Regions from separate parts of the Enterococcus olivae genome, predicted to be linked through region 2. Evidence: riboswitches for the same ligand, from Rfam matches in the RefSeq annotation. Region 2 holds a riboswitch; the other holds the start of a gene.
What was found. Region 2 has a riboswitch for thiamine pyrophosphate ahead of thiT (energy-coupled thiamine transporter ThiT). Riboswitches for the same ligand answer to the same signal wherever they lie in the genome.
Positions count from the first base shown of each region.

Region 1 (10,320 bases), on a different contig from region 2:
CTACAAACGCTCCTTGAGCAGCGAAACCTTTTGCTAGAGCAGCACCTATTCCGCGACTTGAGCCACTAACGATGACGACTTTTCCTTCTAGCATCCTTTTCACTCCTTGATATCCTCGATATAGTTTGTCATTTCTAGTCGTTCAGGTATCAATCCTAGCTCGAAATACGCATCAGCACCTGCTTGGATCATTTCAATATCCATGACACCCAATTCTCCATTTTGGTCTAAACTTGCTGCATTTCTCAAATCAATGATTTCACGATTGATCTCCGTTTCACGTCCATCGATCGCCAGATTTCCTGCTAGTTCAGCCGCCTGTTCCGGATCATCCAGCATCCATTGCGCACTTTTCTCATAGGCAGCGACAAAATCACGTAAGACTTCTGCATTTTCTTCAAATGTCGAACGCTTTACAACAAAGAAATCACTGGGGATATTCAATGAATCGCGGACTTCAAAAATACGTGCGTCCGTCAAGCCAGCTCTTCTGGCAGGTACCAAAGCGGTATCTGTTGCCGCTGTTGCATCGACCTCTCCCTGCAATAAGGGAGCAAAATTAGAGATTCCAACTTCCAACAGTTGGACATCCTCTTCAGACAATCCTGCCTGATACAATAAAACCAATAAATTTTGATAGGTTCCACTTGCCCGGCTGTAAATACCAATCGTTTTTTCCTTTAGATCAGCTGGCGTCTGGATATCAGGATCTGTTGTCACCACGTTAAAGACGTTCTGAGGATAAACAGTATATAAAATGACCAGATCTTCCCCTTGGGCAAGGGCACTATAGACGGCTCCAGGATCCGTGAAGGCAATGTCTGCTTGTCCCGTTAGCATATTTTTTAACGCGTCCTGTCCGCCATTTCCAGGGATGACGGTTAGATCGATCCCTTGTTCGTTAAAAAAGCCATGCTCTTCTTCTGCCAAGATACTTGTCTGTTCAACGATCAGCTGACTCCAGTTCGCGAGTGTAAATGAAGTCGTTTTTTCTTCACTGCAGGCACTCAAGAAAACCATTCCTAAAAAAAGCAATACCATTTTAATTTTTCTCATCTTTTTTCTCCTTACTGTACCATAATCTTTGTTCCAACAAATTTACTAAAGCATAAAAAATCAGTCCTATAATTGCTAAGAGAACGAGGACGACGAACATCAGGGTCGTATCCATCATGCCTTGGGAGGCAATGATCAATGCCCCCAGTCCTTTGTGAGCCCCGATAAATTCACCAACTAGCGCTCCTACAAGCGACATGACGACCGCTACTCGAAAGCCTTGGATGATCGTAGGCAATCCAGCAGGCAGCTTCAAGTACCACAAGGTTTGCCAACGACTCGCTTGCATCAGACGAAACAAAGTCAATTGCTCTGTACTGACCTGCTGAATCGCGCTGGCAGTTGCTTCAAGTAGTGGAAAGAAACAAATCAAGGTCGTTATAACAACTTTTGAAGTGATCCCATAACCAAACCACAGCATAAACAAAGGAGCTAAAGCAATTTTCGGAATCGCTTGAGAAATCACGATATACAAGGAAAACACTTGTCTTAGAAAAGCCGATTCACCAATCACGATCCCCAGTAAGCCACCTAGAACTACACCAATCAGTAATCCTAACAGAATTTCAGTCAGCGTCGTCAACAAATGTGGAAGAAAATAACCACTGATGATTCCTTGCCACAACAAAGAAAAAACAGCTGTGGGTTGCGGTAAAATCAGATCCGATACTTGACGTGCGCTCCATTCCCAGCCAATCAATAGCACCACACCAATCAAAAGAGAAAGAAACCAGGCTTTTTTACGCATCTCCCACCTCCAAAGACTGTCGAATACTCATACAGAAATCTCTATATTCCTGTGAGTCCCGACGATTAGTCGTCGACTTTTTCCAAGAAGGAGTCGCTTTTTTCGAAACAAATTGGCCTTGACTCATGACACCTATCTGATCTGCCAAAAAAGCAGCTTCATTCACATCATGAGTAACAAAAAGCATAGCGATCTTTTTTCTTTGATTCAATTTCAATAATTCGTTTTGCAGCTCCTCTCTTGTCATAAAATCCAATGCTGCAAAGGGTTCATCTAAAAAAAGCAAGGTTGGCTTTGTGATCAATGCTCTAGCGATCGCGACTCGGCTTTTTTGTCCACCTGACAGCGTAGCCGGCAAGCGATCATCAAAATCAGCTATTTGAAGCAGCTCCAATAATGAATCAGCATAGTCATGATCGGCCTGTGTCACCGATCTTTTCAGACGAATCGGCAGTAACACATTTTCTCGTACCGTTTTCCAGGGAAGCAACGTTGCCTCTTGAAAAACAAAACCGATCTCATTTGAAGGTTCTGTGACAGACTTTCCTCGATGATAAACCGTTCCCTGTGTGGCTTTCTTCAAACCAGCTGCCAGCTGCAACAAAGTTGTTTTGCCACTACCACTTCGACCTAGCCAGCAGTGAATCTCTCCTGCTGGAAGTTGCCAGTCGATCGCTTTTAGCGCAAATTGCTCTTTATCATATTGATAAAAAATTTCTTCTAACTTCAATTCCAATTTTTTGCACCTCTAATCTGTATACGTATTGAAGAATTCAGAGGACTCAATGACGGACGGATCAATATCAACCATCCTCACTAACTCTCGTAAAAGTGAATAGCCATCTTGGTGCCAGCCTGCATGGAGCTGCATCATCTTATCTAGACTGGTGATTCTTGTGATTCCCAGTTCTCCCCATTTTTCAGCGATCGCAAACAACTCCTTTGTCGGCGCAGCCAAGCCCACTGTCTGAAGGATTTCATATTTTTCTCGAATGACCTCCGTCAGTCTCTCCCAGTTCTCGATAGCAATGACCTGTACGACTCGTGATAAGGGTGTTGGTTCTAACGACATATTTTTACTGTAAGCTACCAGCCATGAATGATCCTCTGCGGAAAACAAGTCCCAGCTTTCGTCCCATATTTTGGATTCGTACCAGCTAGAACGAGCATGCGCTTCTTCTAATGATAGATTTTTAAGTGGATATCTCTCCTGATAGACCTGTAATTTTCTAGCCAATAGAACCGCCCATTCACGAGGAGACGTTTTGCCACCTTTTTCTACAAAAAAGATCTGTGGCGAGAAGCAACCTTGCTGATCATAATAAATCACCGATTTTGCCGCTTGTTTTGCCAACTGCTCATCCTTTTCTCGATCCAATACTTGATGATGAAGATAACCAAAACTCAATTTGTTGCCAAAACCGATAAAATGCGTGTTTGCTCCGATCTGTTGTTGCAGTTTCGAAAGTGTCCGATTGTTGCCATAACCTATCACTGCTTCCGCTTCTGATAGCAATGCTTGTTCGCGAGCTGTATCTCCCCCCCGTCCATGAAACGATCATCATTTGATTTGCTAGTCTAGGTTCAACTTCAGCGAGCAACTGACAAAACAGACCAATAAAAAATGGTTCACTGCTGGATACTTTACCGATCATCTTTCCTTTAACCAGTAAGCTACCGATCAAACTCCAAAGTGGCAAAGCCGGAACATTGCCTGCCCAAATATGCGCAGAAAGTCTCGGTCCGACAGCTTTTGTATAGCCTCCATGAGCACTTGCTGAAAATGAATCCAATATCTGTGGATTTTCGAAATTGACGGTCAACCAACGCCACAACTCATGTTCACGAAAGGTCTTCAAAGAATGAGATAATCCTAAGCGGATGACCTCTTTATCATAGTCAGTAATTTGGGGTAATACTCTTTCCAGTCTAGAGCGCAACGGATGACTGCGCTCTAGCAATAAATCGATCGTTTTAGAGATCGCTGACACAATCTCTGAAAGTGTTAGCTCATTCTCGATCCTCTTCATTCGTTGAGCAAGCATTTTTAGTTGCTTTTCATCAGGACTTGGCAAAGAGACTGACAATTCTTCAAAATTGATTCTTCGCATTTTAATGTCCAGATCTTTTGCAAAAGGCGGTAAATAGCCGCCATACTCAATTCGTGTCATTTTGATATTCCTCCAACCATTGTTGCGCAGACAATGAGCATCCTTTCGGTTCAGCACTGGTTTGTCGGCCTAGCAGTTCAAAACCATTATCTCTTTCGATTGCTAGGTCTCCTGTTTGTACAGCTGGAACCGAGTTGATATTTGCCAGATCAATATGTACCAACAGACCGGCTTCACCTTTAGGAACCTCTTGTCCAGTCACTGGATCAATAATCTTGAAACGGACCCAATGCGGTGCACGCTTGATACTATTTTCCTGTAGATCAACAACTGTATAATATTGTGAGGAAAGCTCCGTCATGCCGTACATATTTACGGGTTTAGTTTTTATTTTAAAAATGTCGATTACTTTCTCATAAAACTCTTTTTCAGAATACGCTCTTGAAAAATTTTTAAATCCACCTGTATCAAAAATCAAACTTTCTTCGTGAAGCTCCAGTGATTGGCCGGTTTCTTCCAAAGCTTCAAACAAATGAACGTAATTGTAACTTGCTCCTAAAATCATGACAGGTGTTCCTTGATGTGTTTTGACCCAGTGAATGAATTTTTCTAATTCTAAGCCTTTTTTTGAAACAAAATGTGCTGATTCACTGTGAGCTTCTTCTTTCAGCAATGTTAAATAATGTGCCAACGAGGAATTAGGCATCTCTAATTCATGAGGAAACAAGATTGCCATGGGCAACTTTTGTTTGCTGACAAATTGTTCAAACCCTCGTATTACCGAAAGATCGTACGTCTCTAAGTTTTGATGGTAGTGTTTCCCTTTATTTCCGGTAGTTGTTCCGCTGGTCATAAAAACATGCCGACATTCCTTTTCCGGAGCAACGCTCAAAAAAGCTGTTTTAAACGCTTCGGTAGAAACACTTGGTATCTCCTTCCAATGCTGGATCTGTCTTACACCAATTCCCTTTCGTCGACAAAATTGCTGGTAGGCCGGATTGTTTCGGTAAAGATATTCGAACAGCTGTAGCGCCAAATCATTGAAACCTTTTTCATTTTCCGATTGACTAATAAATTTTTGAATTTCTTTTTCCATTTTCTCCTCCTTGAATAAAACAACAAAAAACACCCTAGGACTCAGCCTAGGGTGCATATACGCAGATTATTCATCATCGTTCACAGTCGTTATATGTTCCCTACGCTAGTATCAACTAGATCAGGTTCTAAGGGTCTACATCTTACGGATGATATCTCAACCAGCGCTACTGGTCCCCCTACAATAATTGCTATTTAGTTTTAGTGATTGCTTACCGAAAGAATAAGTTACTTTGTTTTAATTGTCAAGAACAAGTTCAAAAGAAAGAAATGATTGAGTCCTCTTCCCAATACACTCAGCCAATTCTTCATAGCCATTCCTTAAAATAAATCTGTGCTTAAATATTTTAGACCACTATCATTTAATGTTAAAACAATATTTTTCCCTTTTTCTTTTCCTCTCAATAGTTGAATGGCCGCTGCTACATTTGCACCTGAAGAAAAACCAACAAAGGTTCCTTCCAATCTTGCCAAATCACGTGTTGTTTGAATGACTTCTTCATCAGTTACTTGTAAATAACCATCTACTAATTCTGGCTGAATGTTCGTCAAATCCATCGCATAACCACATCCTTGAACTTTGTGACGACCATTTTTAGCTAACGGCTTTTTAGCATAGACTGCTGCTGTTTCAGGTTCCACTAAATAGCAAGTAATTTCCGGATCATGTGCTTTGAATGTTTCTGCACACCCTCTAAATGTACCGCCACTTCCGACAATATCAACAAAACAATCAAACTGACCCTCTGTCTGTTCAATAATCTCAACTGCTCAAGTTGTTGGTTTCGTTTGCGTAAGGCTATAAGCTCTTTTTCCGCTGGAGTAAGATTATCGGCTTCTTTGAATGAACCTGTCTTTTTTGCCTGACGGACCCATTTGTCAAAGGACGATGGTGTTAGTTCATATTCTCTGATGATGTCGGCTCTTGGTTTCCCCGAATTTAATAAGTCGACCATTTGTTGTTTAAATTCTTGCGTGTAGGTTCTGCGTTCTCTTCTTTGCGACATGAAATGATTCCTCCAGTGTGTTTTCTTATAGTTTACACACCTTATCTTTTCTGTCTAGTTTATTGTAGCCTATCCACAGAAACCCTGTAGTAATCTTTTACCACTTTATTCCTTATTTTGTCACCTTCTGAATCAAAGTAACCATACTTGTAAAACAGCTTGAAATTAAGGAATTCTAAGAGTTTTTCTTTTGTAGCAATGTAACAGTCTCGACATGTGTTGAGAAACCCACATAGCTGTCAAAAATTAGAAGGCTGAATATTTTTATTAGACATTCCCTTTGAGGAAACAAATCCAAGATTGAACCTTGTATGTAGGAACATATCAGTCAATGTATGTATTCATTACATAATACCTTTGATCAACTGCTTAAGTGATGAAAAGCATGGGAGCGAATGGATGTTAAAAGCCAAAAATAGCATTACAAAGAAGGATATCAAAATTCTTTGGCGTATGTATGGTCGAACAATTGAGTTCCTTGGCGTGCGTGCTGAACGGCGCTTTAGTATCAACTTCACTTTGATTTTCTTGGCAATATTTAAAGGCCGCCCTTTTGTAAGTTTAGGCATTTTATGCCCAAACTTATCTTACAAAAGTTTGGCCGTAACTAGATCTATACGGATATTCACAGACTTTTACAAAACTAAATCTCAATTGCATTTCATAGAAGCTGTAAGTAGTATATAATCATTTCGTAAAAAATAACACAGAAAACATTGTTTGCGCACGTACCTTCGTCCTAATTTACTCTGCTCTAAATGGCGAAATGGAACTAAGTATTAAAGTACATTATCAACAAAATTATAAAGATGACCATTCAACGACTTCTACTATACAGACTTAACTGATTCACCACTTTAAATTTTTTTTACTTGGGATTTTAGTACTTCATATCCTAATTTATCAATAGCATTTTCAATATCCTCTATAGATACTTTTTCATCGTCAAATTCTGCTCTTACCTTGCTTGAATTAAATAGTACCTTTACGCTCTCTTTATTTACCCCTTCTAAGGATTTCACACCGTTTTCTATTTTTTGCATACAAGATGGACAAGTTAATGTTTCTAATTGAATCGTTGCTTTTTGCATATTTCATTTCTCCTTTGATATATTTATCTATTTTAAATTGATTTAGATTAAGAATTTTATTTTCATAATTTATAGCGAAGAAGTCTCATAGCATTTAGAATGACTACTAATATACTCGCTTCGTGTACTAACATACCGATTGACATGTTCATCCACTCACTAAAGAATACGCTGGCAAGCAGGACTAGTACAACTCCTACTGCAATAATTATATTTTGAAGCATGTTATTAGCTGTTGCTTTTGTTAAACCTAGTGCATGTGGCAAGCGGCTGAAATCCGAGTTCATTAAGACAACATCTGAAGTTTCAATGGCTACATCTGTTCCACTTCCCATAGCAATTCCTATTTGTGCTAGAGCTAGTGAAGGACTATCATTTACGCCGTCCCCGACAAATGCAACAATTTGACCTTTTTCTTGCAGTGTTTTAATATATGCTGATTTATCTTCCGGCAACATATGCCCGTGGGCCTCTGTAAGTCCTAGTTCATGTGCCACTAAATCAACTGTTCCTTGGTTATCACCTGAAAGAACAACTAGATTATTAACACCAAGTTTTTTTAGCTTTTGAAGATCTTCTTTTACACCTGAACGGATTTGGTCACGAATACCCATCAATGCTTTTAATTCACCATCAACGGATGTTAAAACAAGTGAATTTCCATTCTTCTCAAATCTAGTAATATCTCCACGAGCTTTTTCACTTAAAGTAACATTTTCTTGCTCCATCAATGCGACATTCCCGACAGCAACTCTATGACCTTCTATATGAGCTACAATTCCTCCGCCTTTTACAACCTCCGTTTTTTCAACTGTATATGCTTTTATATCTCCAATATATTCCACAACTGCTTTTGCTAATGGATGATCGGATTCCTTTTCAACACTTGACAGATAAGCTAACACTTCCTCTACATTATCTGCATAAATTTCTTTATCAGCTACTTTAGGATTTCCTATTGTTAATGTTCCAGTTTTGTCAAATACCATGGTATCTAGTCTGCTAAAGTCACTAATTACCTCGCTACCTTTTAGAAGAACACCATGACGTGCTCCATTACCAATACCTGCAACATTTGAAACGGGGACACCGATTACCAATGCTCCTGGGCATCCTAAAACTAATATCGTAATTGCCAATTGAATATCCCTTGAAATGAGCCATACAATAAAAGAGAGAACTAAAACAGCCGGTGTATAGTATTTAGAGAATCTATCAATAAAGCGTTCTGCCTCTGATTTTGAATCCTGTGCTTCTTCCACTAACTCAATGATTTTACCAAAAGTAGAGTCTTCACCTACACGGTCAGCAGTGATTTGCAGTGTTCCATTTTCTAAAATTGTTCCGGCATATACTCCTGAATCTTTCTTTTTGCTTACTGGAACTGCTTCACCTGTAATACTTGCTTCATTAATGTGCCCTTCTCCTGTTAACACTGTACCATCAACTGGAATTTTTGCACCCGTTTTAACAAGTAAAATATCACCGACATCAACCTCTTCTATTTCGACTTCTTCAAATTCACCATTTTTCAGTTTCTTTAGAGCAACTTCTGGCGCCATTTCAGTTAATTCTTTTATTGCAGAACGTGTTTTATTCAGTGTTCTTTGTTCTAAATAAGCTCCAAACAGAAATAAGAACGTAACAATTGCCGATTCCTCAAAGTTTTTAATTATAAACGCTCCGATAACTGCAATAGTAACTAAAACATCGATACTGACAACTTTGACCTTCAATGCTTGATACGCTTGGATAGCAATCGGTATAACGCCTAAAACGGAGGCAATGATTAGTGACAATATAGCTATAGGTTCGTTTTGAAATCCTAATTTACTAACATATGCAATTATTATTAAAATTGCACTTACTATGGTAATATGATTCTTTTTTCTTAAAATGAATTTTTGCATATACATACTCCTTCCTATTATGATTTTTATTAATTGTATCACTTGTTTCTTTTATGATTCATATGCTTTATCTAATTCTGCCAACAGGTTATATACTGCTTCATAACTTTCACAAACATCATCTGGAACTGTATAATTGTCTGTAATTTTACGTAACTTTGCAAATTCATCTACTAAATCAGGTTTTCCACTTCCTGTATCTTTTAATTTTTTTTCAAGCTTATCATATACTTCACGAACTTGGTGAAATTCTGGATGATTGCCGCCATGAACTCTTGCTACAATTGGTACATACTGTGCCAATGTTTTTAAATGTGTTTCCTTGACTTGATTAAAATCTAATTTTTTCGACATGCTTTTTCCTTCTTTCTTTTTTCTTTGGGTTGATTACATTATATAAGGGATTAAAAGATATTAAATTGACCTAAATCAAGTTTATGCATTTTTGCGTAAATATTTGCGTTTTTTGCCTAAAAATATAAAACAGTTGAAGTTTTGAAGTGACTCCAACTGTTTTATATTTCATTTTATGACTATCATTTATACTAACAACAAACCATCTAAATCCAAAATCTCAATCTTTCTAATTGCTTTTTGTTTTATATAACCTTCATTCTCAAAATCAGCCAACTTTCTACTTACCGTTTCAGGTGTAGTTCCTAAGTAAGAAGCTAAATCCTTTCTATTCATTGGCAATTCAATTTCCATTGAACCCTCACCATCATCCATACATTCTGCAAGAAACAGCGCTAATCTAGCATCCACCTTTTCTGTAGTGAATCTGGTTGTTTGTTTTTCTGATGTTTCCAATCGGTTAGAAAATTCTGATAAGAACTTCAAAGATATCGTAGGGTACTTTAATAAAAATTCTTGTAAATCATTTTTACTAATCATACACACATCGGTATTGCTCATTGCTTCTGCATACGCTTCATGGATTGATTCACGAAACAAAGCTAGTTCTCCAGTAAAATCTCCAGGATTTAAAATTCTCAATAATTGTTCTTTTCCAGACTCAGATAAACGGTAGATTCTAATTTTACCCTTACTTACAACATATAAGGCATTGGATGTATCTCCCTCCCGATAAACCACTTGACCCTTTTTATATGAAATTGACTTCATCACTTTCATAATTTCATCCATCTGCTCTTCTTCTAAATGATTAAAGATTGGAACGACACTGATACATGAAGCTTGTGAATCTGATTTATCTCTGTGATGATGAGTGTGAGAGGAAGTATTACACCCATTTTTTCTTATATCTTGTTTGGAATCCTTTTTCGACATTTAGATACTCCT
Region 1 is NZ_JBSMVT010000017.1:6,422-16,741, reverse strand. It holds gene ACWODM_RS10970 (SDR family oxidoreductase) at 1-94, opposite strand, end outside; gene ACWODM_RS10965 (ABC transporter substrate-binding protein) at 100-1,056, opposite strand; gene ACWODM_RS10960 (ABC transporter permease) at 1,043-1,804, opposite strand; gene ACWODM_RS10955 (ABC transporter ATP-binding protein) at 1,797-2,540, opposite strand; gene ACWODM_RS10950 (acyl-CoA reductase) at 2,553-3,299, opposite strand; partial or broken gene ACWODM_RS10945 (acyl-CoA reductase) at 3,358-3,834, opposite strand; gene ACWODM_RS10940 (LuxE/PaaK family acyltransferase) at 3,962-5,011, opposite strand; TPP riboswitch at 5,092-5,201, opposite strand; gene ACWODM_RS10935 (pyridoxal-phosphate dependent enzyme) at 5,332-5,730, opposite strand; partial or broken gene ACWODM_RS10930 (transposase) at 5,781-6,017, opposite strand; gene ACWODM_RS10925 (hypothetical protein) at 6,417-6,704, shown strand; gene ACWODM_RS10920 (heavy-metal-associated domain-containing protein) at 6,875-7,108, opposite strand; gene ACWODM_RS10915 (heavy metal translocating P-type ATPase) at 7,171-9,018, opposite strand; gene ACWODM_RS10910 (iron-sulfur cluster repair di-iron protein, ric) at 9,070-9,372, opposite strand; gene ACWODM_RS10905 (Crp/Fnr family transcriptional regulator) at 9,559-10,308, opposite strand.
Region 1: another riboswitch for thiamine pyrophosphate. It lies ahead of ACWODM_RS10940 (LuxE/PaaK family acyltransferase); the one in region 2 lies ahead of thiT (energy-coupled thiamine transporter ThiT).

Region 2 (22,352 bases):
GTTTTTAATGTACGCAAAAAACGGCGCCATATTTTTTGATAGGGACTTCCCTCGGTAAAGGTATACCAATAACCTGAAAAACGTCCTAGATATTTCATTGTTTCCAAATAACCTATACGGTAATTGGTTTCTGAGCGTTCTCGATCAAAAACCAGCAGATTCCCCAATGACCAAGGTGTTCCTAGATCCATACGGGCAACTTCCAAAGGGACTGCTGTCTTTTTAACGATTCCTGGGCCTTTGACATCTACACAGATACATTCAGAGGCTCCTTGCGCGATCGCTACATCGATTGGCAAATTGTTTCGATAACCACCATCAACGTATAACTCCTGTTCGATCTCCTTTGGTGTCATCCCCGGATAAAAAGAAGCCGAGGCGATCAGCCAGTCCAGTTCATTGATCCCATTCTCTACATCAAAGGGATGAATTACTTCTTGTAGTCCGGAGAAACGCGTTGCACAAACCAACAGCTTTGCTGGGTGCCTCTTCATCTTTTCAGCATCAAAAGTTTCCCTCAGTAATTTCTGTAAAGGCTCGGAGCTGGCGCCGTTTTCTCTGATTGCTGTTCTTGCCAGAGAGCGTACTTGATGAACCAATTCTCTCAAGGATTGGCTGGTAGCACTGGCTTCAGGAAAAGCCAGTACCTTGTCTGTACTGATGGTCAACCACAATTCTCTGGCAATGTCGACATCGTCCATCAAAATCAAGGCACCATTCAAAGCGCCTACCGAGGTACCTGTGATCCAGTCAAAGGCGATTCCTTCACTTTTCAGAGCCTGCCAAACACCGATTTGGTAGGCTCCTTTGGCTCCACCACCTCCCAGTACCAAGGCTGTTTGATAGTCAAAGATTTTTTGAAAACCGGCAGCCGTTCGCTTATAGCCTTGTTCTATCAACCAGTTTGCCGTGGGAATACCGAGGGACACTGGTAAAAGGATTCCCTTGGTAAAATGCTGTCGAAAAAAATTCTCGAGCATCTTCAAGCCATGGATCCATGAGAATTCCGAGAGCGGGTAATACAATAGATTCGTGAGTACTGCCAGACCCTCCTGCTCCGTAAATGCTACGAAAAGCTGTTGCTGCTGATAGGTCAATAGCCAAGCTTCTCCGCGTTTGATTTGTTGCCTCAGCTGTTTTTTAGCTTCAGAATGAGAGGCAAACAACGGGACGATCAACTGACTTTTTTGAAAATTTTTCTTTTTTTGGATCAGATCCGATGGAAATAATTTTTCGGTCTGCACCTCGTTCACCTCCAGTCAAGCATCAAAGAGTTTTTTGCTGTCGGTTAAAGATCTCTGCCATTTGATCATCCGCATCCTTGACGCTGATGATCTCTTTCAATTCTCCTTGCACTAGCCAGCGTGTGATCCCGCCAGACTCGCCACAAGTGATCAGTGTGACTAATTTTTTGTCAGGAACTTCCTCTACGACTTCGACTCTGGTTGGTTCGATCCGTTCGGAAACCGCCACTTCATAGGTATAGATATTTTCCAGATCGGTCAGATACACACTATCGCCGATCTGTGTTCGATGCAAAGGTGAAAACAAAATATCCGCGTTCTCGATGCGGTGACTAGCCAGTGCATAGTTCCCTTCTCCCATTTTTTGTTCGGGATGAAACGTACCTGCTCCATATAACAGCGCCGTATTTTCTAAGCCTTTGAAAACAGGCAGATTGATATCAACACTTGGAAGAGCAATCGCTCCGATGACCGGCAAGACTTTATTTTCCAGCTGTGCCCGTAGCACAGCCTCTAAGCTGGCTGCTTCCACCGCATCAAAATCAAAGGATGCCTCTTTCTGAAGATTGTTTTCAATTTCTTCACGAGAGACCTGTTCAACTGCATAGCTGTCTCCATTAGATTTCATCAAGAAATTCTTGATCTGATTGTTGAAAACCAGCGCTAATCCAATCAACAACAGTAGCAGTAGACCTGTATTGATCAGCAGGTTTTTGACACGTGATTTTTTCTTCATTTGCTCTTGACTCCATTTCTGAGATTTCTTGTTTTTATCATAACACAGAACGCTGAACGAGAGAAAAATCAGAAAAAAGAATTTCCTTGTCTTTCGCTTTTTGTAATCATTTTTTAATCGAAAAGAAACAAGATTTTTCAATCGCTTTATTGTAAAATATAGGTATGCTTAAAACTGAACATGGAGGGCGGGTGGACATGACCGACTTGATTTATGTACATATCGATACTACGAGCAATGCAATCTTGACGCAAGGCATTGGCGCAAAAGATTTTCATCAAGGTATTGTTCATCAGCCCAAAAACCTGCTGTTATTGAATCCCTCCAGTGAATTGGGGGAGTTTGAACCACACACAGCCATGAAGATCATTCGAGGAAGCGAGGCTGTTGAAAATTATTTCCAGATCGTCAGTAAAGAACGCACCCCCGAAGACAATAAGTGGATCGACTTCAGTGATCTCGCTATCTTGAAGGAAATGACACCTTTAGAAATCTCCGAATTACTATATTTTGGTCACACAAAAACGCATCTTCATTCACCATTTTTTTATAAGTTACAGAACAACTTTGTTTTTTTTGATCTTAAAGATAGCATTGCCCGCACTTATTACCGTTATCTGGATGAATTTTATCGGATTCTATCCAACAAGCTGACCCATTTGACTTTAGAAGCACTCAATGACAAACGTAGCTTCTTCCGTAAACCAAAGCCTGTGGAACGGATCAACCTGGAATTGATCAAAACTTTACGTGAGGTCATGAGAGAAGGAATCATCTTTTCCTTTCAGCAGGCTGTGACCATCGACGACAATTTTCAGATCCCGATCTTTGTTGTTGGGGACGCACACTTTCGTATCAATGCTCCTGTATTCAAAGATGAAGACCTTGTTGGGCATTTGATTTATTCCACCACTAAAAAAACTTGGCAAGCAAAATTGGATGAAGAACACCTAGCTTTTGCTGCATTGACAAGTGGTCTCTATTAAAAACCGCAAGCAATAAACAGTGACTGTTCATTGCTTGCGGTTTTTATGCTAACTATTTTTCTACTAAGGTAGTTGCTTCGTGAGCAACAGTTGCTCTGTTTGAGCGATCTCCAAAGGACGACTATAATAGAAGCCTTGAATTTCATCGACACCGCTGGCTACTAAAATATCCAGTTCTTGCTTGGTTTCGATCCCTTCTGCCACAACCTTCAAGCCTAATGCTTTCCCCAGCTGAATGACGGTTGCTACGACTTTTTCTTCTTTGAAATTTTTCGAGATTCCTTGGATCAATGACTTATCGATCTTTAAAATATCCAGATCCAGCTTCATCAAGTAGGACAGCGAAGAATAGCCCGTCCCAAAATCATCCAGTGCCACTTTGATCCCATGGTCTTTCATCGTCTTTAGGATCTCTTGTGCACGCACTTCATTGTCAATAAACATATTTTCCGTGACTTCTACCTCGATCAAGGTCGGATCTACCCCGTATTTAGTCAACGTATTCAGAAAATTGATCTCAAAATTCGAATGGACGAACTGGGAAACCGATAAATTGATGGCCACCGGTAGCAGTTGGTAACCCTTTGATGCCCATTGATTGATCTGTTTGCAGAGACTGACTAGCACCCAGTCGTTCATTTCATTGATCATTCCAATTTCTTCTGCGATCGGGATGAATTCACTAGGTGAAATTTTGCCTAGCTCCGGGTGATCCCAACGCAGTAGTGCCTCCATCCCCTTCACTTTGCCATCAGTAGCAGAAACTTTAGGCTGATACACTAAGTGGAATTGCTCATCATAATGGGATTCTCGCAAACTATTTTGGATCTGAAACAGACGTTGGCTGGTGGAGCTCATGAGGCTGATAGAAAACATGTAGCCGTTCTTGTGAGTATTTTTTACCTGATACATCGCTAGATCGGCGCTCTTCATGATCGTTTCCGTGTCCGTTCCAGATTCTGGAAAAATCGCCACGCCGACACTACAGGTCATTCGTAAGGTCAAGTCTGACACATAAAACGGTGCCTTGAATTTTTCAATCAGTGTTTCTGCTGTCCGTTTCAACTCCGTGATACTCTCTATCGAATAGACGATCACGGCAAATTCATCACCACCCAAACGTGCCACCATCCCAGCACCACCGACGATTTCCCGCAATCTTTGAGAGACTTTGATTAGTAATTGGTCGCCGATACTGTGTCCTTTCGTATCATTGACATATTTGAAGCTATCCAAATCGATGAACAGCACACCAAACTTTTCTTTTTTGCTTGTGGCTTCCTTGATACACGCTAGCAATTCTTCATCAAACATCCGTCGATTAGGTAATTCGGTCAACGAGTCTGAGTTGGCCAGCAGCCGAATCCGCTCTTCATTTTGCTTTTGATTGGTAATGTTGTAACGGATCGCCATATATTGGAAAGGCTGTCCATTTTCATTCAACATCGGAACGATCGTTGAATCCGCCCAATAACAGCTACCGTCCTTCTTCTTGTTTTTGACTTCACCACGCCAAGTCTTTCCTTGGGTGATCGTTTCCCACATTTCTTTGAAAAAGGATCTGGGGTGAAAACCAGAATTAACAATCCTGTGAGTACGCCCAATCAACTCATGGCTCTCATAGCCAGAGATCGCACAAAAATGTTGATTCGCATAGGTGATTCGCCCTTCTGTATCAGTAATCGCCAGAATGACTGAGCTATTGAGTGCCTGTTGCATGTAAGACAAGTCATCCAATGTACCAAATAACTCCTGATTCAGCTGTTTGGTCTCAATGATTGTGCCAATAATCTCTGGTCCCTGACTCGTCTGGATGCTATAACCAAAAATACTAAGTGGTAGCACACCACCGTCCTTATCGTTCACAAATACGCGTCTATATTCTGTATGTTTGCCCTCGCTCAGCAAATCAGCAAAATACTGAGCAACTTCAATTGAAATATACTGAGACAACACTTGCTGATAATGCTGTCCTTGGATCTCCTGTTCACTGAGTCCCAAAAGCTCAAAAAACAGACGATCAACAAAGTATATTTTCTCCCCTTGTATCCTGAAAACGATCTGCTCCATACTTTCCCCCTATAAACTTTTGTCCAGACTATTATAGCACGCTTTGTACAGGTTTTAATCGTTAAAGTTTGAGCAAAAAAATGACGGGGTGCGTTCGCTTCTTTTTATCAGTCGAAGCTCCATAAAATCACATACTACATTCGGACTTCCTAATGCTTTCTACCTATCAAGAGAAAAACTTACCTTGAGATGATGCATAGTACTTCCAGATTTTGAGAGTCCTCGCTATTCAACCTTTTCAATGTAGATATCTTCACTCAGAGCTGCCCAATGGTTGGTCGGACCATGACCATGACCCACAAAGATCCCTTCTTGAATCGCTCCTTGGATAAAGGCCTTGGCTGTGATGATCGCGTCTCTCATCTGTGCCCCTTTGGCTAACTCTGCCACGATGCAAGAAGAAAAGGTATCCCCGGTCCCATGAGTATTTTCAGTAAAGATCCGTGGCGCGCTCATCCAAAAACGCTCACCCGTTTCCAGCAGAACATAATCTGCTGCATGCTCACCTGCTTTGTGTCCACCTTTGATGATCACGTTTTTTACGCCCATCGCTTGTAGAAGCTTTGCCGCAGTCATCATGTCGGCTTCTGTTTTGATTGCCTGACTGATCAGCACCTCTGCTTCTGGAAGATTCGGTGTGACAACGGCTGCTAAAGGCAACAGCTCCTCTTTGATCAGCTGGATGGCATCTTCAGCTAGCAAAGGATGTCCTCCCTTGGCGATCATTACTGGATCAACCACCAGTGGACCAAAGTTATATTGCTTGAGATTTTTAACGACGGCTGCCACATGTTCCTGATCCGCCAACATGCCGGTCTTAGCTGCTTGAATCTTAAAATCGGCTGCCAGTGAAGCAAACTGAGCGTCAATAAATTCACAGGGGATCGGCAAACTTGCCTGCACCCCCAAGGTATTCTGTGCGGTCAATGCGATCACGATACTCATACCAAAGACATGTCTTGCCTGAAATGTTTTTAGATCAGCTTGAATCCCTGCACCACCGCCGGAATCGGATCCAGCGATCGTGACTACTTGTGGTGTCGTATTTTTCATTTTATTTTCCCTCCCATTCAGCAATTTTTTCACGCATTTTCTTAACTTTTTGAGCAACCGATTCGGCCTTCATGATCTCACTGACTACCGCCACGCCAGCTACTCCGCTGCCTTCAAATACTGAAAGACGTTCCTCGGTAATTCCCCCGATCGCCACGACAGGGATTTGAACGCCAGCAGTGATGGCTTTCAGTGTTTCCATCGATGTTGCCTGGGTGATTACCTTGGTTTGCGTAGGGAAAATCGCTCCAACACCTAGGTAATCTGCCCCCTGTGCTTCAGCTTCCTGTGCCCGTGTCAAGGTTTTCGCAGAAACGCCCAGCCATTTGTCGCCGATCAATTTCCGGACAGTCTGGACAGGGAGCTCATCATCGCCGACATGCACACCGGCTGCATCTACGGCTAAACAAATATCCACCCGATCATTGATGATCAAGGGAATTTGGTAGCTCTCTGTGATTGCTTTGACTTTTTTTGCCAGTTCATAAAATGCGTGGGTCGACAACTCTTTTTCCCGAAGCTGAACCAAGGTCACACCATGTTGACAAGCCTCCTGGATTCTTTGCAAAAATTCTGCTTCTTCGCTCTCGCGATTGGTGACTAAATACAAGGACAAATAATTTTTCATAGACATCTTCCTTTCACTCTTTTCCACCAGTCTGCCTGCTGATCAAGCAGAGACAGCTGATTCATCGTTTCCTGACGAAAATCCGCCATGCCGAGCATGAGCTCCTTTTGTTTGGCGACTTCTCCGCAACTGTTCAAATAACTGACGCCCCGTAGCGTAGCCGCAAGCGGTGCCATTCCTGCTCCTAAAAATGCGGTGATCAGCGCACCGACCAAATCACCTGTGCCGGTAAAACGATCCAGCTCAGGTACGCCGTTTTCCATGAGATATGCTCGTTTGTTATGGACAATAACATCTTTGACCCCAGTCGCTAAATAAACGCTTGCTGGATCTTGTTCTTGCAAGTCAGCGACCAACTCCAACAGCTGATTGCTCTCTTGATCCAAACGATCGCCGTCCACCCCGCGACTGTTGGTCTCCAATCCACAAAACGCCCGCATCTCTGAAATGTTGCCTTTTACAACGGTCGGCTGATCCTTAGCGAGACGCTGCGCCAACGCCAAACGCAAAGGTGTAGCTGCGGCGCCTACAATATCCAGTACCACCGGTTTTTGCTTTTGTTTTGCTCGCTGACTTGCTGCGAGCAATGCCGCTTCTTTAGCTGGTGAGAGCTTGCCCAGATTTAGAAAAAGACTGTCGGTTTTTTCAAACAATGCTGGAAACTCTCGAATATCCTCCGCCATGATCGGTTTGGCTCCAATAAATAGCAGACCGTTTGCCAACAGCTCGTTGGTGATCTCATTGGTCACACAATGGACCAATGGTGAAAAATTTACTGGTAGTGGGTTTTCTTCAAAATACGTAGACCAATTTTGACTGTTCATTTTTCTTCTCCTTGAAACAAACGTTGAATTTTACGAATCGCTGGAATATTTTTAGCTTTTTGCCAGAGTAAAAAAGCAACGACGGAACCGATACAAGCCGCACCGATAAAACGTGGCGTGTACATCAGCCAATAAAAGTCGTGGCTGCTGCCGGTAAACCAAACCATCACCGGATAGGAAAGTAACGAACCGACGATCCCTGTGCCTAAGATCTCGCCGATCATCGCAGCAGGAACGACTGGTCGCACACGATAAGCGATTCCTGCCAGTGCTGCACCAAAAACAGCTCCGGTCAGTGCCAGCGGTGGGATCCCCAGCAAAGTCATCCGGATCACTCCGCAGACAAAGGCCATGACTGTCGCATAAAAGGGACCCATCAGTACACCCGCCAATACGTTCATGACACTCGACATCGGTGCCATGCCTTCGACCCGAAAAAGTGGTGACAGTACGACATCCAGCGCGATCATCATGGAAAGATAGGTCAATTTTTGTAATTTATGATTTCCCATAGGTTTCATTCCCCCAAGTTTTTAAACGATACGATGTTTCCCAAAATTCATGCTCCATATGACTGCTGATTACAAAAGCAGCCAGCATTTTTTGCTGTTCTTCCTTTGTTGTCTCTTCGTAGATGGCATTGAGTAATCTTTGCTCCTGCTGCACAATCGCCACACTTTCTTCTGTGATACAGGTCTCGATCCAACGCTGGTACAGAGGATGTGGTGATCCCGTCTGATTCAGATGAAACCCAATCTCTTGATACAACCAAGCACACGGCAGCAAACTAGCGAAGGCGGCGTTTGGCGATTTGGAAGATAACTGTCGATACATATGAGAGACATAATGATAGGGACCCGGCGCGATCACTGTTTGTCGAATCTCTTCTTCAGTGATCGCCAGTTCTTTAAAAAAGGTCTCTCTGATCGCGATCTCTCCTGCAATCAAACGATCGGAGCCAGTCAGCATCATCTGCCGGACTTCGGGAAAGACTGTCTGCGTAGCAATCTGCAAATAAATATCCTGTAGCTGATTTAAGTAGTACCGATCCTGCAACAGATAATAGCGAAAGCGCTCGTCAGAGAGTGTCCCTGCCTGCAGTTCTTGAATAAAAGGGTGCTGCAGACTTTTTTCCCAAGACGTGGCGGCGGTTGTTCTTGCCAGCTTTGTAAATGTCATTCAATACTCCTTTCAAATAAAAAGCTTCTCTGACAGCGGAGTCTCGCAATCAGAGAAGCGCTGCGACTATTCCGCAGAAAAATCTGACTTAGTATCCTCGGGAATAAAGATCGTCGGATACATCCGATTCAAGGTCAATAATACGATCGTTGTCACCAAAGCCGTTGCCAGACCACTCGCTCCATTCATGACTGCGGAGAAAATGACTGGATTCATTCCCCACAAGGCATAGGAACCCCAGAAAGCGACCCCTGCCACAAAATGCCAGAAATAGCGGGCGATCGCACCAATCAATACCCCAACTACAATCTGCGCCTGAGCATTCCCTTGATCTTTTTCCAAAACAGCTTGACGAACTTTTGCTGCAGTTAATCCGGTAAAACCTGCAAAGGTAAAGGCGATCGGATATTCAATCAAAACTTGGATCAAACTCAAGAAATACGTCTGCCCCGTTGGAAAATGCAGGATCCCCCAGATAAAGGCGGCCAGCAACGCCGGTTTCGTTCCGCGACGAAAGGCATAAACGGCCAATGGAATCTGTCCTAGAGAGATCGAAAAGCTTGATCCGATAGACAGTGGAATAAAGGACAGGACCATTGCCAAAGCAGCTATGATCGTTCCTTCCACCCAGATTTTTGTTGATGATGAACGCATAAAAAAACTCCTCCTTTAGAATCTTTACAATTCACAAAGGAGAAGTTATATAACTTCAGCTCGTCACAATTCCTACGCTCGAATGATCGAAACAGGTACGAAGGGTTTAGAGTAAACTCAATCTCAGCCCAGATGGACTCCCCTTTGTGTTAGATTCTATTTAATTGTTTGTACAGAAAGAGCATAGCACAAATTCGTGGTTTTGCAAACCCTTGTGTGTCGGACGTCTGTTATTGAATATTGATAAAATCCTGTGAAAATTTTTCTAAAAATATTCAGATCCTTTCATTGACTTTTTTGCAAAAGTTACGCACAATTTACTACAGAGACCTTTCGAGGGCTCTTTCATTAAGGAGTGTGAAAAATGTGATACAAACTCTACTAAAGAATCTTGGTAGTTATAAAAAAGAAACATTGATGACCCCATTTTTTGTTACTTTGGAAGTCATTTTAGACATTATCATCCCGGTATTGATGGCTCTGATCATCGACCGAGGAATCGCCATCGGAAATCAGCGCAGTATTTTGCTGATTGGCGTAGTTCTAGTTATTTGTGCTGTCTTTGCCCTTATTTTTGGTATGCTCTCTGCCCGCTATGCTGCAATCGCTTCAGCAGGCTTTGCTAAAAATATTCGTCGCAAGATTTTTGTGAATGTCCAGGATTTTTCCTTTTCGAACATTGATCGTTTCTCAACAGCCAGTCTGGTCACCCGACTGACGACGGATATCAACAATGTCCAAAATTCATTTCAAATGACGATCCGTATTCTGGTTCGCAGTCCTTTGCTGTTCATCTTTTCTCTGATTATGGCCTTTCGCATCAACCAGGACTTGGCAGGTATTTTTTTATGGGCGATCCCCTTCCTTGCCATCGGACTATTTTTGATCATCAAATTTGCTCATCCGGCCTTCAATCATGTGTTTCGGATCTATGACCGACTAAACCAAGTGGTTCAGGAAAATCTACAAGGGATTCGTATCGTAAAATCCTATGTTCGGGAAGATTTTGAGGTCGCGAAGTTTGAAAAAGTCTCGGCGCGCATCTATAAAGCCTTCGCCAAAGCCGAACGAATCGTGGCACTGAATGGACCACTGATGCAATTCACGATGTTCAGCTGTATGTTGATCATCTCGTGGATCGGTGCTCACTTGATCGTTGACAGCTCGATGACAACAGGACAACTGATGAGTATGTTCATGTATATCATCCAGATCCTGATTGCCTTGAACATGATGTCGATGGTTTTTGTAATGCTGATCATCTCTCGACCTTCTGCAGAACGAATCATTGAAGCCATTGAAGAAGAAAGCGATCTGACCGATCCGCAGCAGCCATTGACGGAAATCCCTGATGGCTCCGTAGTATTCGACCAAGTCGATTTCAGTTATTCAGGCGAACAAGACAAGCTCGTGCTAAATGCTTGTGATTTTCGGATCGCTTCTGGTCAAACCGTTGGAATCATTGGCGGAACTGGGGCTGGGAAAACCTCTTTGGTTCAATTAATCCCACGACTATATGATGTGACCTCCGGCAGTGTCAAAGTTGGTGGACACGATGTCCGCGACTACTCGCTAAAGGCTTTGCGTGATGCAGTCGGCATGGTTTTACAAAACAACGTCCTATTTTCTGGAACGATCAAAGACAATCTTCGTTGGGGGAATCCCGAAGCGACCGATGAAGAGCTGATCGAAGCTTGTCGTCTCTCACAGGCCGATGAATTTATCCAAAAAATGCCTGAAGGCTACGATACCTATATCGAGCAAGGCGGTAGCAATGTTTCCGGCGGACAAAAGCAGCGGTTGACGATCGCTCGGGCCCTTCTGAAAAAACCAAAAATCTTGATCCTTGATGATTCAACTAGTGCCGTAGATACCAAAACAGATCATCTGATCCAACAGGCATTTTTTAAAACGATTCCTGATACGACTAAATTCATCATCACCCAGCGAATCTCTTCGATTGAAAATACCGATCAGATCATCGTGATGGAGAACGGCCGGATCAACGGCATGGGAACCCATGAAGAATTGCTGGCTAACAACCAAATTTATCAAGAAATCAACCATTCTCAAGTGAAGGGATTTGGTGAAGCCTATGAGTAAAAGAAAACCTGCGACTCAGCCCGTCAAAACGATGGGTCGCTTATTAAGCTATTTAATCAAAGGATATCCGATCCAACTACTGATTGTTCTATTCAGTATTATTTTGACAGCCTTTGCCAGTGTGCAGGGATCACTCTTTCTACAAGTCGTGATCGATGATTACGCCCTACCCTTACTAGCGCAAAGTGGCGCGCCCGATTTTTCTGGCTTGCTTCAGGCAGTCTTAAAAATGGCCGGTATCTATTTGGCCGGCGTGATTGCTGCGATCACTTTCAATCAGGTTATGGTTAATGTTTCCCAAGGCGTCCAAAAGAAAATCAGGGACGACTTGTTCAAGCATATGGAGACCTTACCGATCAATTATTTTGATACACACACTCATGGAGATGTCATGAGTCACTATACCAATGACATCGACACGCTTCGTCAAATGATCTCTCAAAGTGCTCCTCAACTGCTACAAGCTTTGGTTACCTTTGTTAGTGTCTTTATTGCCATGTTTTCGGTCAGTTTACCATTGACGATTTTCGTGATTTTTTCGGTCAGCTTGATGTTCTTGACGATCCGAAAAATCAGCGGATTAAGCAGTCGCTATTTTGGTCAACAACAAGCCACTCTGGGAAAACTGAATGGCTTTATCGATGAGATGATGCATGGACAAAAAGTCATCAAGATCTTCAATCATGAAAAGGAAACGATCGAACAATTCGATGTCCTAAATGAACAGTTGGCAGACGATGCCACCAAAGCCAATGGCTATGCCAATATTTTGATGCCGGTCATGATGAACCTGCTGAATATCCAGTATGTCCTGATCGCGATCGTCGGCGGTCTGTTGAGCATCAACGGTTTGGCGGTCTTGTCGATTGGTGCGATCGCTTCTTTCCTTCAGTTGAGTCGTTCACTGAACATGCCGATCTCTCAAATCTCTCAACAGATCAATTTTGTGATCATGGCACTTGCCGGTGCAGAACGGATCTTTGTATTGATGGATGAGACACCTGAAGGCGATGAGGGGACCGTCTCACTGGTCAATGTCCGGTACGAGAGCGGACAGCCTGTTGAATGTGCAGAAACAACCGGTCAATGGGCATGGAAACAATCAGATGCTACTGGTTTTACTTATACACCATTGACGGGCGATGTTCGCTTCAATCATGTCGATTTTGGTTACAGCAAGGACAAAATAGTCCTTCACGACATCAATCTGTTTGCTAAACCAGGTGAAAAACTTGCCTTTGTCGGCGCAACAGGTGCTGGAAAAACAACGATCACGAATTTGATCAATCGTTTCTATGATATCAATAGTGGTGAGATTCTGTATGACGGAATCAATATCCAAAAAATCAAAAAAGAATCCTTGCGTCGCTCTTTGGGGATCGTCTTACAAGATACCCATCTGTTCACGGGTACGATCAGTGAAAACATTCGCTACAGCAAACCGGATGCCACCGATGAAGAAGTTCATCGGGCAGCCAAGCTAGCCAATGCTGATTACTTTATCTCTCATTTACCACAGGGTTATGACACTGTGATCACGGCTGACGGCGAAGGCCTGTCACAAGGACAGCGTCAACTGCTGGCGATCGCTCGAGCAGCCATCGTCGATCCACCGGTGATGATCTTGGACGAAGCGACTTCTAGTATCGATACGCGGACAGAACGAATCGTACAAGATGGCATGGATGCTTTAATGAAAGGACGAACGGTCTTTGTGATCGCCCACCGACTCTCTACTATCCAAAATTCAGACGCGATCATGGTCATGGATCAAGGAAGAATCATTGAACGCGGCGATCATGACGATCTGCTTCAACAAAAAGGCGTCTACTATCAGTTGGCGACCGGTGCACTGGAATTGGATTAAGCAAATAAAAAAGCCGTTGCAGCAATCTGCAGCGGTTTTTTCACGTTTAATGAACAAAGTCTTTCGATAGACAAACCTGTCAGTATCAGCTCTCCTCACTTTTTCTGCCAAGCAATTGAGTGATCCCGACGACCGCAGGAAAAATCACTCCTGAAATGATCCAAACGATCCAACCGTCTCTCCAGTCATTGGTAGACAGACTGTAGCCTAAATAAATCGCAACAGCAAGCAACCAGTAGGCAAGTGTGACTGTCGTTACAACAGCCTGTTTTTCTTTTTTGCTTTTGGTATAATCTCCCTCTTGCAACAGCTTTTCATAGCTTGCCCACACGACACCACTACGAACAAAGAAAACAACCCCCATTCCTGCAATCACCAAAGAAACCGCCAGCATGATCACCAACAACAGGTCATTCTGGTCATTCACTATCACTCCGCCAAAAAGCGGCAGGAGCGCAGTAATACAAAGACTAGCGCCAATGATATTATTTCTTGTATAGGTTTTGCTATATTGCGCTTTACGTTCCCTAACCATGCCACTCACACCATACGCTGTTTCAAATGCTTCTTTTTCCAGATACTCAAAAGGTGCCGTTTTGCTCCCACTTGAAATAAATAGCGCAACCGCTATTGCGACAAGAAGAATCAAACAAATCATGCCGACTCCTCCTACTACATTCTCTGCCAAACCATACTCGGGAACTTCACTGATCGCTCCTAATACGAATAAGGTGAGCGGTGATAAAATACATAAAAAAGTGGCCAGCGCGATCGTTTTCGATGTGATTTCCTTTACAATAAGAAAGGCATGGGCTTCCTCCATTGATACTCGTTTCAATGTCGATACATCTTCAGATGGCAGACTCTCTACAGTTTCGATCTCATCCTTAAGCAAATAATCGGTGCTCACACCAAACAGCTCCGAAAGACGAATGATTTTCTCAAGCTCTGGAACAGATTGCGCTCCTTCCCATTTTGAAACGGATTGCCTAGTAACATTCATTTGTTCGGCTAATTCTTCTTGTGACCAACCTGCTTTTTTGCGCAGCTGGATCAGCTTGTCTCCAAAAATCATCTCTGTATCCTCCTTATGTTCTTGTTGGATCAATCTTATCATCTGAGTGAGTTGCCTACCATCACTCCGCGCCTTTCAATGTGTCAACTAGCAGTTGCACTTACAATCAGCTCTATTATAAAGCCTCTTAATAAAAGAAAACCAGTCTTTTTCAAGAAGAAAAAACCAGAGAACCTTTTTCCGTCGAAAAAAAGTTCTCTGGTTTATTGAGCGTGTTTTTTTAGTTACCAAACGCTTCTTTTGTTTCAAATAATGGACTCACTGGTTTGTTCTCATGGATACGTTTGATTGCTTCTGCCATCAAAACACCTACGCTGATTTCATCAATTTTGTCGATTTTACGCTCTTCTGGCAAGTTGATTGAATCTGTTACGACCAAGCGTTCAATCGCTGAATCAGAAATACGTTCTAAAGCTGGGCCAGACAAGACTGGATGCGTACAAGACGCATAGACACTCTTCGCGCCGGCTTGTTTCAACGCATTTGCTGCTAATGTGATCGTACCTGCTGTGTCAATGATATCATCGATCAGCACACATACTTTTCCTTCAACTTGACCAATAATGTTCATGACTTCTGCTACATTCGCCCGTGGACGACGCTTGTCAATAATGGCAATCGGTGCTTTCAAGAATTCTGCTAATTTACGTGCACGTGTTACACCACCATGGTCAGGAGAAACAACTACTACATCATCCCCTTGAATCTTGTTTTCCAAGAAGTAATTGGCGATCAATGGGGCACCCATTAAATGATCCACTGGGATATCAAAGAAACCTTGAATTTGTGATGCGTGCAAGTCGAGTGTGACCATACGATTCGCACCGGCTTTTTCAATCATGTTCGCTACTAGTTTTGCTGTGATTGGTTCACGAGAGCGTGCTTTACGGTCCTGACGAGCGTAGCCATAGTAAGGCATTACGACGTTGATCGTTTTCGCACTCGCACGTTTTAGTGCATCGATCATGATCAAAAGCTCCATCAAGTTGTCATTAACTGGACTACTTGTTGATTGCACGATATACACATGTGAACCACGAATACTTTCTTCAATGTTGACTTGGATTTCCCCATCACTGAATTGTTTTACGGAACACTCCCCTAATTCTACACCTACTGCAGCAGCAATTTTTTCCGCTAATGGACGATTAGAATTTAGCGCAAAAATCTTTAATTTTGGATCAAAATAATGATTCGACATGAGAACCTCCACTTTCTTTACATTTCGACTAGTAAAAAGACCACTATCTACTAGAATCATCTTCCTAGTAAATAGTAGTCATTTTTCGCCAAGAAATCAAGCCATTTGGACGTACTTATTGATTATAAGGGAAATTTTTTGCATAATTCTCTTTATTTACCTGTCTGGCACGGGCAATTGCCAAGGCATGCTCAGGCACATCCTCTGTGATTGTCGAGCCAGCGGCGATACAGCTGTTGGCTTCGATCTGTACGGGAGAAACGATACTCGTAGACGAACCGATGAAACTGTGATCTCCCACAACGGTCCGATGTTTGTTTTTGCCATCGTAGTTGACAAAGACGACCCCGCATCCGACATTGATATCTTTTCCTAGGGTTGCATCGCCAACATAGGTCAAGTGACCGACTTTCGTTCCTTCACCCACGACAGCATTTTTGACTTCTACAAAGTTTCCGATATGGGCGTTTTCTAATACTTCTGCTTTTGGACGCAAATGGGCGTAAGGACCGACATCTGCGCCTGAACGAACGACGCTTTCTTCAACGACCGATGACTTAACAACAACATCGTCCTCGATGATGCTGTCAACGATCTGAGATTGGGCAGTAATCACACAATTTTCCCCAATCACGGTCTCACCTTTGATGTACACTCCTGGTTCAATTACGGTTTCGGCTCCAATTCTGACTCCTGCATCGATATACGTCGCAGCTGGATCAACAAAGGACACACCATTGATCATGTGCTGATGATTGATGCGTTCCCGCATGATTCGATTAGCTTCAGCAAGAGCCACCCGATCATTGACTCCTAAAGATTCATCAAAATCTTGCGTTTGATAAGCCGCAACATTCTTGCCGTCTGCTTTCAAGATCTCGATGATGTCTGTTAAATAGTATTCCCCTTGCGCATTGTCTGTGTTGAGATTTTCCAGAGCATCAAAGAGTAGCTCATTGTCAAAGCAATAAGTTCCTGTATTGATCTCTTTGACTTGTGCTTCTTCTGATGTTGCATCTTTTTGTTCGACGATACGATCCACGATTCCTACATGGTCACGCAGGATGCGACCGTAACCTGTTGGATCTTCTGCATGAGCAGTCAAGATCGTAGCAGAAGCCCCTTTTCCTTGATGGTAATCAAACAGATTGTCTAGTGTTTCAGAAGTCAGCAAAGGTGTATCCCCACTGATGACCAGTGTTGTTCCAGGTTTTCCTTTTAAGAATTCGGCTGCTTGGATCACTGCATGACCCGTTCCTAATTGTTCAGCCTGTAGTGCATACTGACTGCGTTCTCCTAGCTGTGCTTTCACTTTGTCTGCCCCGTGACCAACGATCGTCACGATTTCTTCAGGTTTCGTTTCTTCCACTCGATTGATGATATGCTCCACCATCGGTTTGCCGCAGACAGGATGCAGGACTTTGTAAAGCTTTGATTTCATGCGTGTTCCTTTACCTGCTGCTAAAATAATTGCATAACGTGAGTTCACACGATTCACTCCATTCGATTTTTTGCTTGTTTTAGTGTAGCCCAATTGTGACAACTTTTCAACTATTCCTTGATATTTGCAGCTAGACCAATTTTCACCGACTCTAGTCAAAGGGGATTCGTCGAAATCCTCCTTCGCTGTTGATGATCTGTCCCGTGATCCACGAGCCTTCGTCGGAAAGCAGGAAAGCAATCAAGTTAGCCGCATCTGCTGGTTGACTGAAACGCCCAAAAGGAAAGACCTGTTGATTTTCGCCCCACTCTTTTGCTTCGTCCAAATACCCTGTATTTGTTACTCCGGGATTGACGGCATTCAGGGTAATTTTTTGTGCGGACAAGCTGTACGCCAAGGTTTGGACACTTTCTGCCAAAGCTCCCTTTGCCAGTGCATAGCTGATCTCACCAGGCATCGGGCCTAGGCTTTGTCCTGAGATCATAAAGATGACTTTGCCGATCCCTCGACTTTGATCATGCTGCTTGGCAAAAAGCTGGGTAAGCAAGATCGTTGATTTGGTGTTGACCTGCCAATGTCGGTCAAGATCCTCGGCAGTGATCTCTTCTAGTTTGCCATCGTTTCCTGACAGCGCATGGTTGCAAACCAAAAAATCGATGGGACCATTGTGTTGGAAAAAAGCAGCCAGCTGTTCGAACTCCTCGTCCTTTTCAAAATTTACGTGAACTGTCTGGAAAGTGGCACCCTCTATCAGTGACTGCTTCAATTCAGTAAAGACTTCCTCTACGCTCTCTGCGCCCCATTCCTGGCGGGCATCATGCTCCTCGTAATGCTGGATACATAAGGAAGCACCCAACTCGGCACACTTTTTAGCGATCGCATAGCCGATACCTCGTTTGCGACTGACACCTGTGATAAACATCCGTTTATTTTGTAGGGGATAAACTTGATGGCTCATAGATTGTCTCCTTTTCTGTCATTTTCCAAAAAAACGCTGGATTTCTTCTTTGGCAGCCTCCACTGAATCTGAAGCATGAACCAGATTACGGGTCTGATTCACCCCAAAAGCTGCTCGCAAGCTACCCATCTCAGCTTTCAAAGGATCGGTAGCGCCAACGATCTGGCGGACACGTGCTACCGCCTGCTCGCCTTCAACAACCATCAAGACGACAGGTCCTTCCGTCATATAGTCCAAGAGCGTTGGAAAAAACGGTTTGTCTGTCAGATGTTGATAATGCTGCTTGAGAATCTCTCTAGACAGCGTTTCCATTTTCAAAGAAGAAAAACTCAGATTTGCTGCTTCTAATTGTTGAAAAATCTTACCGACTAGCTGTCGCTGAACCCCATCCGGCTTGATAATGACTAATGTTTGTTCCTGCATACACTCCACCTCTGTCCGATTGATATACTTCGATTGTACCGTAAAATCAATGGTAGTGATAGACCAGTAATCAAAAAGACACAAAGGAGGCCACACACGTTTGTAGGTTCTCTTAAACGACAAGGATATAAAAGCTGTTCTGAAAAAAAGAAACACCACCTCATCTAAAGAATCAATGAAGGGCATTTCTGTGCTTTAAAACTATTCATTTTCAGTTTCATAATATCTTTTCAAAAACTGTTTGGTTCTTTCTGATTTCGCATGATTGAACACCTCATCTGGCGTTCCCTGTTCTACAATTTTTCCTTTATCAAGGAACAGAACCTTTGTAGAGACTTCTTTAACGAATCGCATTTCGTGTGAAACTAGAATCATTGTCTGTCCGGTTGCAGCGGTTTGTTTGATCGTTTGTAATACTTCTCCGACTAACTCTGGATCCAAGGCTGACGTAGGCTCGTCCAGTAACAGCAATTCCGGTTCCATTGCCAAAGCCCGAGCAATTCCTACACGCTGTTGTTGTCCACCAGACAAATGTTTGGGATAATAGCTTTCCCGATCACTCATTCCGACTTTTGCTAGCTGTTCTTTGGCAATTTTTTTCGCGGTTTCTTTGGGTAATTTCTTTACAACCAGTAATCCTTCCATGACATTTTCCAATGCAGTACGTTGTTGAAAAAGATTGAACTGCTGAAAAACCATCGCCGTCTTTTTACGTAACTCCAAGCGCTTCTCTTTCGTCAGATTGGTAAAATCTACTTGAAAATCATTGATAGTGATATTTCCCCTGTCTGCCTTTTCAAGATAATTCAACGATCTCAGCAATGTCGATTTCCCAGCACCGGAAGAGCCAATAATCGCTACAACATCCCCTTGTTTGACATCAAATGAGATATCATCCAATACCACATTCTTTTGAAATTTTTTTGAAAGATGCTCTATTTTGATCATACCTATACATCTCCCCTTTCAGTCGTTCGAAACAAATGACGTTTTCGTCCTTTGTCTACGGTATCGCTGATAGCAAATCTCTGTTCCAGTATGCGTAACAATTGTTCAATGAGAATCGTTAGTCCCCAGTAAATGATCGCTAAAGCTAGATATACTTCGAAGAAACGGAAATTCCCTCCGGAGATGATCCTACCTTGTGCCGTCATTTCAATTACACCGGCAACAAAGGCCAAGGAGGTTCCTTTCAACAGACCGATCAAGGCATTGCCCAGTGGCGGCACAGCCACGATCATTGCCTCTGGTAAAATTACTCGTTTCAATACTTGAAAATAAGTCATCCCCAAAGACTCTGCGGCTTCGATTTGTCCTTTGTTTACAGAAAGCAGTGCTGCACGAATCGTTTCTGAATTATAGGCCGCTTCGTTGATACCAAAAGTTACCAACACAAACAGCAAAGCTGGCAGATTGTTGATATTATAGTTGGTTTCATAGGTCATGTTGATATATCTCAAAAGTAGCGGAATCCCATTATAAGTCAAATACAGCTGAACGATCAGTGGGGTTCCTCGAATGAAGGAGATAAAAACCACTGTTAACTGAGACAAGACTGGGACTTCTTTGATCCGAATGATCGCTAAGAGTAGTCCCAAAATCAGTCCAATCAACATGGCTATAAATGTGATTTGCAAGGTGATCGGTAGAAAACTTAGTAATCGAGGAATACTCGAAAAAACAACTGAGATATCAAATAACTTCTCCATTTAGATGCCCCCTTTAATCCCTCGCAGTGCTTTTTTCAATATAGAACACGCCATTTTTCTCAATGACTTGTGTTTGGTAACGTTCTTGACTAATATTGTTTAATCTCTTCAGAAGAGACGCTTTTTGTTTTTCAGAAGCTAATACAGGCAAGCCTCTTTTAGTGACACGAGCATTGGTCAATTGCAAGTCGATAGGTACCAACGTTGTTTCAAAACTGTCTGTCTCTCTGTCAAAAAGAATCTCCAAAAAGAAGTTCTCGGAAAACATCGGATCACTGTAAAACCCTTGCCAGTTCCCCTCGCTATCCTTTGTACGATTCTTATGCAAAGTAGAGGCTACTTCATTAGTTGCATAACCGTAAGCTGAAAACATCTCAGGAGAAATGATCGATTCTCCTGCTTCAAATTCCATCAGCAAGCTGCCAATATTGTAAAAAATTGTTCCCTGTTGATAGATTTCAATGCCACGCGTAAAATGAGCGCCGTGTCCGACGACTAGATTGGCTCCTGCCTCTACTGCAAGATGAGAAAATTCTTCAATAAATGCTGGCGCATAATCAGAATACCAGTTTTCATTTTCTCCTTCATGTGTATGCAAATTGACGATCACAAAGTCACTGCGTTCTTTGGCATCCTCAATATAGCGCAAGATCTCACGCTGGTCTTCTTCATTTGGATGCGTACAAACACCGGGCTGCTCCCCTTTTTCAAAAGTCAGATAGCCTTCAAAAAAAGAACCCAAATCCAGTTTATTAGGATCCCCTTTAAAGGTTTCGATCCTCTTACCGACCCGCATACTTTCAGCTGTACCGATGCGTTCATCGATCGCCTGTAAGTGAGCAAAATCTTCTTCAGAGACCACATACGTACGATTCCAGCGCAATGGATTGACCCCAGGACGAGAGACCACACCATTGCCACCATCTGCTGCTGCAAAGACTTCACTTCTTGTCACAGCAACAGTTACGATACCAATCCGTCCATCTTTCGAATCAATAAACGTTGGCTTTCTCGCTTCTGAAAGACTATATCCCACACCTAAAGGAACCAGATTTCTCGACTTAGCTGCATCGATCGTATCCAACAATCCCTCGATACCGTAATCACCTGTATGGTTGTTGGCAAAAGAAACATAACGAATGTTTAAATCACTAAACTCATCCAACGTTTCAGGACGGACACTGGTTTGATAACCCCTCCCAGCAGCGGGTGCTGTGGTATGTTTAGGTGTAACAAATTCGGCATTCGCAAAAGCAAAGTCGGCACTTTGTAACTTTTTGAAAACTTGTTCATCGATAGTCTCTTTTAAGTTTCTACTTGAAAATAGTGCATCTCCGGCAAAAATCATTTTCATTCCTTGAAACTCCTCTCTTACTCATAAACAGAAGCATCTGGTAAGAAGTCTCCGCCTAGTTGCTCTTCACTGATTTTTTTCAATGTGCCATCGTTATACATTTCTTTCAAACGATCATTTACCTTTTCTTTGAATTCCTCATCGTCAGCTGCTTTTGAAAACAAGATGTAAGCTCCTGAATCTCTAGTTGTGTCTTCAAATGGAACGACTTTCAATTCAGTCATGCCATGCTCTTCGATGGCTTTTTCTGCAGAAACTTGTGAAATGATCCGCACATCGTATTTACCAGTTTCGATGTCTTGGAACTGTTTGACAAAATTTTCTTCCGTGTAGATGATCTCAGCTTGCGCATCCGGGTTCTCACTGTTATAGTTCTCCAACATCGTTGCACCTGAGTTACCGACTTCAGTCACCGCTTTATAGTCTTTTAGATCCTCTAACGATTTTAGTGTGTCATCCGATTTTCTTACAACGAATACATTAGGATTATCTATGATCGGTAAAGAGAAATCATATTTTTCTTTTCGTTCCTCATTTGAGCTAAAATTATTCGCTCCTAATTGATAACGTCCATTGTCCAGGCCATTCAAAATACTGTCAAACTCTGTCACTTGGATATCAAAATCATATTCCGGAAGTCCTTCAAAGATAGCTCTCAAGACTTCTACATCAAAACCTGTCAACGTTCCGTCGTTTTCATAACTAAACGGGTTACTGACGCCACTTGTTGCTGCAACGATTTTTGTCTTTCCTTCTGCTGCACCTTCTTCATTCGAAGAACTGCCACATCCTGCTAATAAGAACACCCCTGCTACTGCCAATAGACTCGTTAAAAATAATTTTTTCA
Region 2 is NZ_JBSMVT010000003.1:70,176-92,527, forward strand. It holds gene ACWODM_RS03735 (patatin-like phospholipase family protein) at 1-1,244, opposite strand, end outside; gene ACWODM_RS03740 (class A sortase) at 1,267-1,980, opposite strand; gene ACWODM_RS03745 (hypothetical protein) at 2,178-2,966, shown strand; gene ACWODM_RS03750 (EAL domain-containing protein) at 3,030-5,036, opposite strand; gene thiD (bifunctional hydroxymethylpyrimidine kinase/phosphomethylpyrimidine kinase) at 5,262-6,089, opposite strand; gene thiE (thiamine phosphate synthase) at 6,091-6,717, opposite strand; gene ACWODM_RS03765 (hydroxyethylthiazole kinase) at 6,714-7,541, opposite strand; gene thiW (energy coupling factor transporter S component ThiW) at 7,538-8,053, opposite strand; gene tenA (thiaminase II) at 8,040-8,720, opposite strand; gene thiT (energy-coupled thiamine transporter ThiT) at 8,787-9,374, opposite strand; TPP riboswitch at 9,427-9,528, opposite strand; gene ACWODM_RS03785 (ABC transporter ATP-binding protein) at 9,741-11,477, shown strand; gene ACWODM_RS03790 (ABC transporter ATP-binding protein) at 11,470-13,344, shown strand; gene ACWODM_RS03795 (helix-turn-helix domain-containing protein) at 13,430-14,419, opposite strand; gene ACWODM_RS03800 (ribose-phosphate diphosphokinase) at 14,640-15,620, opposite strand; gene glmU (bifunctional UDP-N-acetylglucosamine diphosphorylase/glucosamine-1-phosphate N-acetyltransferase GlmU) at 15,736-17,109, opposite strand; gene ACWODM_RS03810 (SDR family oxidoreductase) at 17,213-18,019, opposite strand; gene ndk (nucleoside-diphosphate kinase) at 18,038-18,442, opposite strand; gene ACWODM_RS03820 (amino acid ABC transporter ATP-binding protein) at 18,644-19,390, opposite strand; gene ACWODM_RS03825 (amino acid ABC transporter permease) at 19,393-20,151, opposite strand; gene ACWODM_RS03830 (CapA family protein) at 20,165-21,505, opposite strand; gene ACWODM_RS03835 (transporter substrate-binding domain-containing protein) at 21,523-22,352, opposite strand, start outside.